Regions from separate parts of the Pseudomonas sp. B33.4 genome, predicted to be linked through region 1. Evidence: predicted binding sites of a transcription regulator. Region 1 holds the regulator's gene; the other holds the start of a gene.
What was found. Region 1 encodes FliA, which starts transcription of late flagellar genes. Its sites were predicted from a motif close to CTAAAGTTTNNNNNNNNNNNGCCGNTAA; they were not measured.
Positions count from the first base shown of each region.

Region 1 (3,413 bases):
CCCCTTTTACAGTGTGGAAACCGCGAAAAATTGCGTTGAGCAGATCTGCGTCATCCGGACGGCTTTCCAGCTCGACCAGTTGTTCGGACAGTTGCTCAAGAATCTCGCCGGCCTCAACCAGGAAATCCTGAAGGATCTCTTCATCGGCGCCGAAGCTCATTAATGGGGTGCTCCTACAGGTCTAAAAACCCAAAAAACCTAAAATTCCAAAACTCTAGAACCCGAGGCTGGATAACAAATCGTCCACATCGTCCTGACCGGACACAACGTCTTCTCGTTTATCGGCATGAATCTGCGGACCTTCACCCTGCGAGAGATGTTTTTGTGGATCTTTTTCTGCAAGCATCGCGGCGCGGTCATGTTCGATGCCCGCAAAGCGGTCGACCTGACTGGCCATGAGCACAAGTTTGAGCAAATTGCTTTCGACTTCGGTGACCAGTTGGGTCACACGCTTGATCACCTGACCGGTCAGGTCCTGGTAATCCTGGGCCAGCAGGATGTCGTTGAGATTGCTCGACACCGCACGGTTGTCCGTGCTGCTGCGTGACAGAAAACCGTCGACCCGGCGCGCCAGTTCACGGAATTCTTCAGCCCCGACCTCGCGACGCATGAAACGACCCCAATCGGCGCTCAAGGTCTGCGCTTCATCAGCCAGACTGTTGACCACCGGCGTGGCGCTTTCCACCAGATCCATGGTGCGGTTGGCCGCGGCCTCTGTCAGCTTGACCACATAGCCCAGGCGTTCGGTGGCGTCGGTGATTTGCGACACTTCCTCGGCCTGCGGCATGTTCGGGTCGATCTGGAAGTTGACGATCGCACTGTGCAGTTCACGTGTGAGCTTGCCGACTTCCTGGTACAGGCCACGGTCACGGGTCTGATTGAGCTCATGGATCAGTTGCACAGCGTCGCCGAACCTGCCTTTTTCAAGGCTTTCGACCAGTTCGACCGCGTGTTTTTTCAGGGTCGACTCGAAATCGCCCTGTGAAGATTCGTTATGCTCCATAGCTCCCCCGCGCGTTCATCAGCCGATGCGTTCGAAAATCTTCTCGATTTTGTCTTTCAACGCCTGAGCCGTGAAAGGTTTGACTACGTAGCCGTTTACACCGGCCTGAGCGGCTTCAATGATCTGCTCGCGCTTGGCTTCTGCAGTCACCATCAGCACTGGCAAGTGCTTGAGCTTTTCATCGGCACGCACGTGACGCAGCAGGTCGATACCGGTCATGCCCGGCATGTTCCAGTCCGTTACCAGAAAGTCGATGCTGCCGCTGTTGAGCACTGGAATGGCAGTCACGCCATCGTCAGCCTCGACGGTGTTGGTGAACCCAAGATCACGCAGCAGGTTCTTGATGATCCGCCGCATCGTTGAGAAGTCATCAACGATGAGGATTTTCATGTCTTTGTTCAATTCGACCTCCAAGCAGTCTTAAACGCGCCCAGCACCTGGACGCGCCACTTCAATCAATCGGCGCAGCACTCGAAGACTGTCTGGAGCACAACAGAGCAAGACCGGTGCCGTTCATCACCGCACCAGCCTCGTTCGCAGTGTCCCCACACTGCCTTCAGCGCGCTCGCCACTCCCCCAAACGCCCCCGCAAACGGGCCGCGCACTGGCTGTGTAACTGGCTGACCCGCGATTCACTGACGCCAAGGACTTCACCGATCTCCTTGAGGTTCAGCTCTTCGTCGTAGTACAGCGCCAACACCAGTCGCTCACGCTCCGGCAAATTGGCAATCGCGTCCGCCAACGCTGCCTGGAAACGTTCATCTTCCAGATCGCGTGACGGCTCAAGATGAGCACTCGCGCCATCCTCGTGCAGCCCTTCGTGTTCGCCGTCCTGCAGCAGGTCGTCGAAACTGAACAGGCGGCTGCCCAAGGTGTCATTCAAAATCCCGTAGTAATCGTCGAGACTCAATTGGAGTTCGGCCGCAACCTCGTGATCTTTAGCATCACGGCCGGTTTTAGCTTCAATTGAGCGAATTGCGTCGCTGACCATACGGGTATTGCGATGAACCGAGCGTGGCGCCCAGTCCCCTTTGCGTACTTCGTCGAGCATCGCGCCGCGGATTCGAATGCCCGCGTACGTTTCGAAACTGGCGCCTTTGCTGGCGTCATATTTGGTCGAGACTTCGAGCAGGCCGATCATCCCGGCCTGGATCAGGTCTTCGACCTGCACACTCGCCGGCAAGCGTGCCAGCAAGTGGTAGGCAATGCGTTTGACCAGCGGCGCGTAACGCTCGATCAGCTCGTACTGAGCGTCGCGTGCCGACTTCTTGTAGTAGTTCATACCGCTAGCGGTCATAGCACGGGCCCTGCCGTTTGCTGCACGAGGCGCTCGACGAAAAACTCAAGGTGGCCACGCGGGTTGGCGGGCAGCGGCCAGGTATCGACCTTCTGCGCGATCGCCTTGAACGCCAGTGCGCACTTGGAACGCGGGAAGGCTTCGTACACCGCACGCTGCTTCTGCACCGCTTTACGCACGCTTTCGTCGTAAGGCACGGCGCCGACGTATTGTAGGGCGACGTCGAGGAAACGATCCGTGACCTTGGTCAACTTGGCGAACAGGTTGCGCCCTTCCTGCGGGCTCTGCGCCATGTTGGCGAGAACGCGGAAGCGGTTCATGCCGTAATCGCGGTTGAGCAACTTGATCAGCGCGTAAGCGTCAGTGATCGAGGTCGGCTCATCGCAGACCACCAGCAACACTTCCTGGGCGGCGCGGACGAAACTGACTACCGAGTCACCAATACCCGCAGCGGTGTCGATCACCAGTACGTCGAGATTGTCGCCGATGTCGCTGAACGCCTGAATCAGACCGGCATGTTGCGCCGGGCTCAGGTGCACCATGCTCTGAGTGCCGGACGCGGCCGGGACGATGCGGATGCCACCGGGGCCTTGCAACAGCACGTCGCGCAATTCGCAACGGCCTTCGATCACGTCGGCCAATGTGCGTTTAGGGGTCAGACCCAACAAAACGTCGACGTTCGCCAGTCCCAGATCGGCGTCCAGCAGCATGACCCGACGGCCAAGCTCTGCCAGCGCCAGAGACAAGTTCACTGACACGTTAGTCTTGCCGACGCCACCTTTGCCGCCGGTCACCGCGATCACCTGTACGGGATGCATGCTGCCCATGTTATTTCTTTACCTTGTCTTGCATAGACGGAGGCCACATTACTGGCTGCGCGTTCACAACCGGAACAATGCATGGCAGACCATCGATGTAGGTACAAAAACTGTTCATGAATACCTCAGCCTACCTGCTTGGTCGGGCTGTGATAGATATCAGCGAACATGTCAGCCATGGCTTCTTCGCTGGGTTCTTCCTGCATTTGCACGCTGACGGCGCGGCTGACCAGTTGATGACGGCGCGGCAGATGCAAATCATCCGGAATCCGTGGGCCATCGGTCAGGTACGCGA
Region 1 covers NZ_CP140706.1:1,774,108-1,777,520, reverse strand. Annotated here, with positions in the region: gene U6037_RS07915 (chemotaxis protein CheA) at 1-160, opposite strand, end outside; gene U6037_RS07910 (protein phosphatase CheZ) at 215-1,003, opposite strand; gene U6037_RS07905 (chemotaxis response regulator CheY) at 1,022-1,393, opposite strand; gene fliA (RNA polymerase sigma factor FliA) at 1,560-2,300, opposite strand; gene fleN (flagellar synthesis regulator FleN) at 2,297-3,127, opposite strand; gene flhF (flagellar biosynthesis protein FlhF) at 3,244-3,413, opposite strand, start outside.

Region 2 (3,413 bases), 1.7 Mb from region 1:
TGGCCGCCGGATTATCCGCCATGCTCAAACCGGGCATCACACTGACGCCCAGCGCCGTGGAAAAAAGCGCTGCCCGAACGGCGTGGCGCAGCAGGCCCGATTCGGCAGTTAAATTCAGAGTGGTCTTACAGGTGGCGCGGACAGTCATTGTAGGTTTCCGTAGGAAGTCGCAAACGCTTGAATTGAAGTGCTTACTGACTAAGCCGGACCTGCAGCGAAAACCCGCCACAATAATTTCAGGCGACGCGCTCCAGCGTCACCCACCAGCGCGTGCGGTAGCGCAACTGTACCGGCAACGTCTGCGGCAGGATGGCTAGCAGCTTGTCGGTGTCTTCCAGGCGGAACACGCCGGACAGACGCAGCTCGGAAACGTCGGACGCACAACTCAGAAAGCCCTGGCGATAACGCCCGACTTCAGCGAGAAAGTCGCCCAGGCGCATATTGCGTGTGACGATCAGGCCATCGACCCACGCGCCGGCATCCATATCCAGCGGCGGCGCCGGACGTACCTGGTGGTGGTCGATCAGATAACTCTGCCCGGCGAGTGCTTCCAGCGATGTCGTACCGGAGTGAATGGCAACCCGGCCACTGGTGACGCTGAGTCGCGTGCAACGGCTATCCTGACGCAGGATGAACCGCGCATCCTGCGGTTCGTAAATGCCGTGACGGCTTTGCACGCGCAGCGGCCGCTCGAAGGATGCCCCCTGATCAGCGCCGCCACAGGTGACGATGATCTCGCCGCGCGTCAGTTTGATCAGCCGCCGCTGCGCGGTGTAATCCAGATCCACTGCACTCGCGGTGTTCAGTTCGATCCGCGTGCCATCCGGCAACTGGAAGCCGCGCCGCTCGCCCGTCGCCGTAGTGTAATCGGCGCTCCACTGTTGCCATGCCGCAGTGTCCTTGGCCAGCCATGCAGCGGAGCCCATCAGCAAAGCGCCAGACAGCAATTTCAAGGCCTGTCGCCGGCCCAAACCCTGAGCACTGTTTTCCAGAGTGTTGAACGCCACTTGCGCACCGTGCACTGCGCGCAGGTTATTGCTCAATTCGGCTTGCAGCGACTGCACCCGCTGCCAGGCCAGTTCATGCTCGTGATGTTCAGCGCGCCACTGTTCACACTGGCGGTTCAGGCGCGGATTATCGTGATTGTTGCGCAGTCGCAACAGCCAGTGAATGGCCTGCTTGACCACCTGTTGCTGCGGCTCGGTGCGGCGACTCAGAGAAAGATTATCCACAGGCATCAGTTTTCGTACCGCAGCACGTAGCAGTGATACAGCGCATCGGCGACGTAACGTTCGACCGAGCGCAACGACAGGCCCATCTGTTCGGCGATCTGCTTGTGGGTCAAACCTTCGCACTGCGCCAGCAGAAAGGCCTGACGCACTTTCGGCTTCAGTCCTTCAAGCATGCGCGCGATGCTTTCCAGCAGTTCGATTACCAGTGCGCGGGCTTCGGCGCTTGGCGTTTCGGCTTCGGGTAGATGCGCAATGGTTTCCAGATAGGCGCGTTCGATTTCCTCGCGCCGCCAATGATCAATCACCAGACCACGCGCGATGGTGCGCAGGAAGGCGCGAGGTGCTTTGAGTTCGAGGCGTTCGGTGCGTTGCAACAGGCGTACGAAAGTATCCTGGGCCAGATCTGCCGCATCTGCCGCGTTGCCCAGCCGCGCGCGCAGCCAGGCGTTGAGCCAGCCGTGATGACTACTGTAAAGCGCCTGTACTGCAAACTCAGGTGAGGACATGAACGCGAACGTCACAAATGATAATTACTCGCATTGTCATCAAGGGTTACAGAATTTGCAACTGCCACTGATACAACGCTCATAAAAAACCGGTCACCAGCCGCTCTAGTACGCCGTTCAGCGGGAATTCGCCAGAAATGCCATCCATTTCCCGCACAGCCCTAAGATTTCTCCGACACGTGCCGACAGACTGGTGAGACATGCGTGCACCAAAGTAGAGCGGCCAGAAGAACGCTGCCTGCGCTGTACATGGAATGTTGCATCCGGAACGCATCCCCACTTTTGGCATAAGAAGTCCCATGAAATGAATCTCAAGTTCAGCCATAAAATCCTGTTGGCCGCCTCGGGCGTCGTGGTCCTGGCGTTCGCGCTGTTCACCCTCTACAACGACTATCTGCAGCGAAACACCATTCGCCAGAACCTCCAGTCCTCTGTGCAGCAGGCCGGTGATCTGACCGCCAGCAGCGTGCAGAACTGGATGAGCGGGCGGATTCTGGTGCTGGAAAACCTCGCGCAGAACGTCGCCCATCAGGGCAAGGACGCCGATTTCCCGGGCCTGGTCGATCAACCGGCCTTCACCTCGAACTTCCAGTTCACCTACGTTGGCCAGGCCAACGGTGTGTTCACTCAGCGCCCTGACGCGAAGATGCCGGACGGCTACGACCCGCGTCAGCGCCCTTGGTACAAGCAAGCCGTCGCGGCTGACAAAACCATGCTGACGCCGCCGTACATGGCTGCTGTCGGTGGCCTGGTGGTAACCATCGCCATGCCGGTGAAGAAGAACGGCGAACTGCTCGGCGTCGTTGGCGGTGACCTGAGCCTGGAAACCCTGGTGAAGATCATCAACTCGGTGGACTTCGGTGGTCTTGGCCATGCATTCCTGGTCAGTGCCGACGGTCAGGTGATCGTCAGTCCGGACAAAGATCAGGTCATGAAAAACCTGAAAGACATCTATCCGAACACCAGCGTGCGCATCGAGAAGGGCAACCAGAACGTGGTGCTTAACGGCCAGGAACGCATTCTGTCGTTCACCCCGGTCAGCGATCTGCCGAATGCGCAGTGGTACATCGGTCTGTCGATCGATCGCGACAAAGCCTACGCCGCACTCAGCCAATTCCGCACCTCGGCGCTGATCGCGATGTTCGTTGCGGTGGCGGCGATTGCACTGCTGCTGAGCCTGTTGATCAACGTCCTGATGCGTCCGCTGACCACCATGGGCCGTGCGATGAAAGACATCGCTCAAGGCGAAGGCGATCTGACCCGTCGTCTGGTGGTCGAGAGCAAAGACGAGTTCGGTGAATTGGGCAGCGCCTTCAACCAGTTCGTTGAGCGGATTCACGCGTCGATTTCCGAAGTGTCGTCGGCAACCCGTCATGTTCATGATTTGTCGCAACGGGTGATGGCGTCGTCCAACGCCTCGATCGTCGGTTCCGACGAGCAAAGTGCGCGCACCAACAGTGTGGCCGCAGCAATCAACGAATTGGGCGCCGCCACACAGGAAATTGCGCGCAACGCCGCCGATGCTTCGCAGCATGCCAGTGGCGCCAGCGAGCAGGCTGATGACGGTCGGCAGGTGGTCGAGCAGACGATTCAAGCGATGACCGAACTGTCGCAGAAGATCAGCCTGTCGTGCACGCAGATCGAAACCCTCAATGCCAGCACCGACAACATCGGT
Region 2 covers NZ_CP140706.1:122,784-126,196, forward strand. Annotated here, with positions in the region: gene U6037_RS00610 (TonB-dependent siderophore receptor) at 1-148, opposite strand, end outside; gene U6037_RS00615 (FecR family protein) at 237-1,238, opposite strand; gene U6037_RS00620 (sigma-70 family RNA polymerase sigma factor) at 1,238-1,738, opposite strand; gene U6037_RS00625 (methyl-accepting chemotaxis protein) at 2,043-3,413, shown strand, end outside.
Region 2: a site for FliA is predicted at 1,900-1,927, ahead of U6037_RS00625 (methyl-accepting chemotaxis protein). Genes of this name have one in related genera too.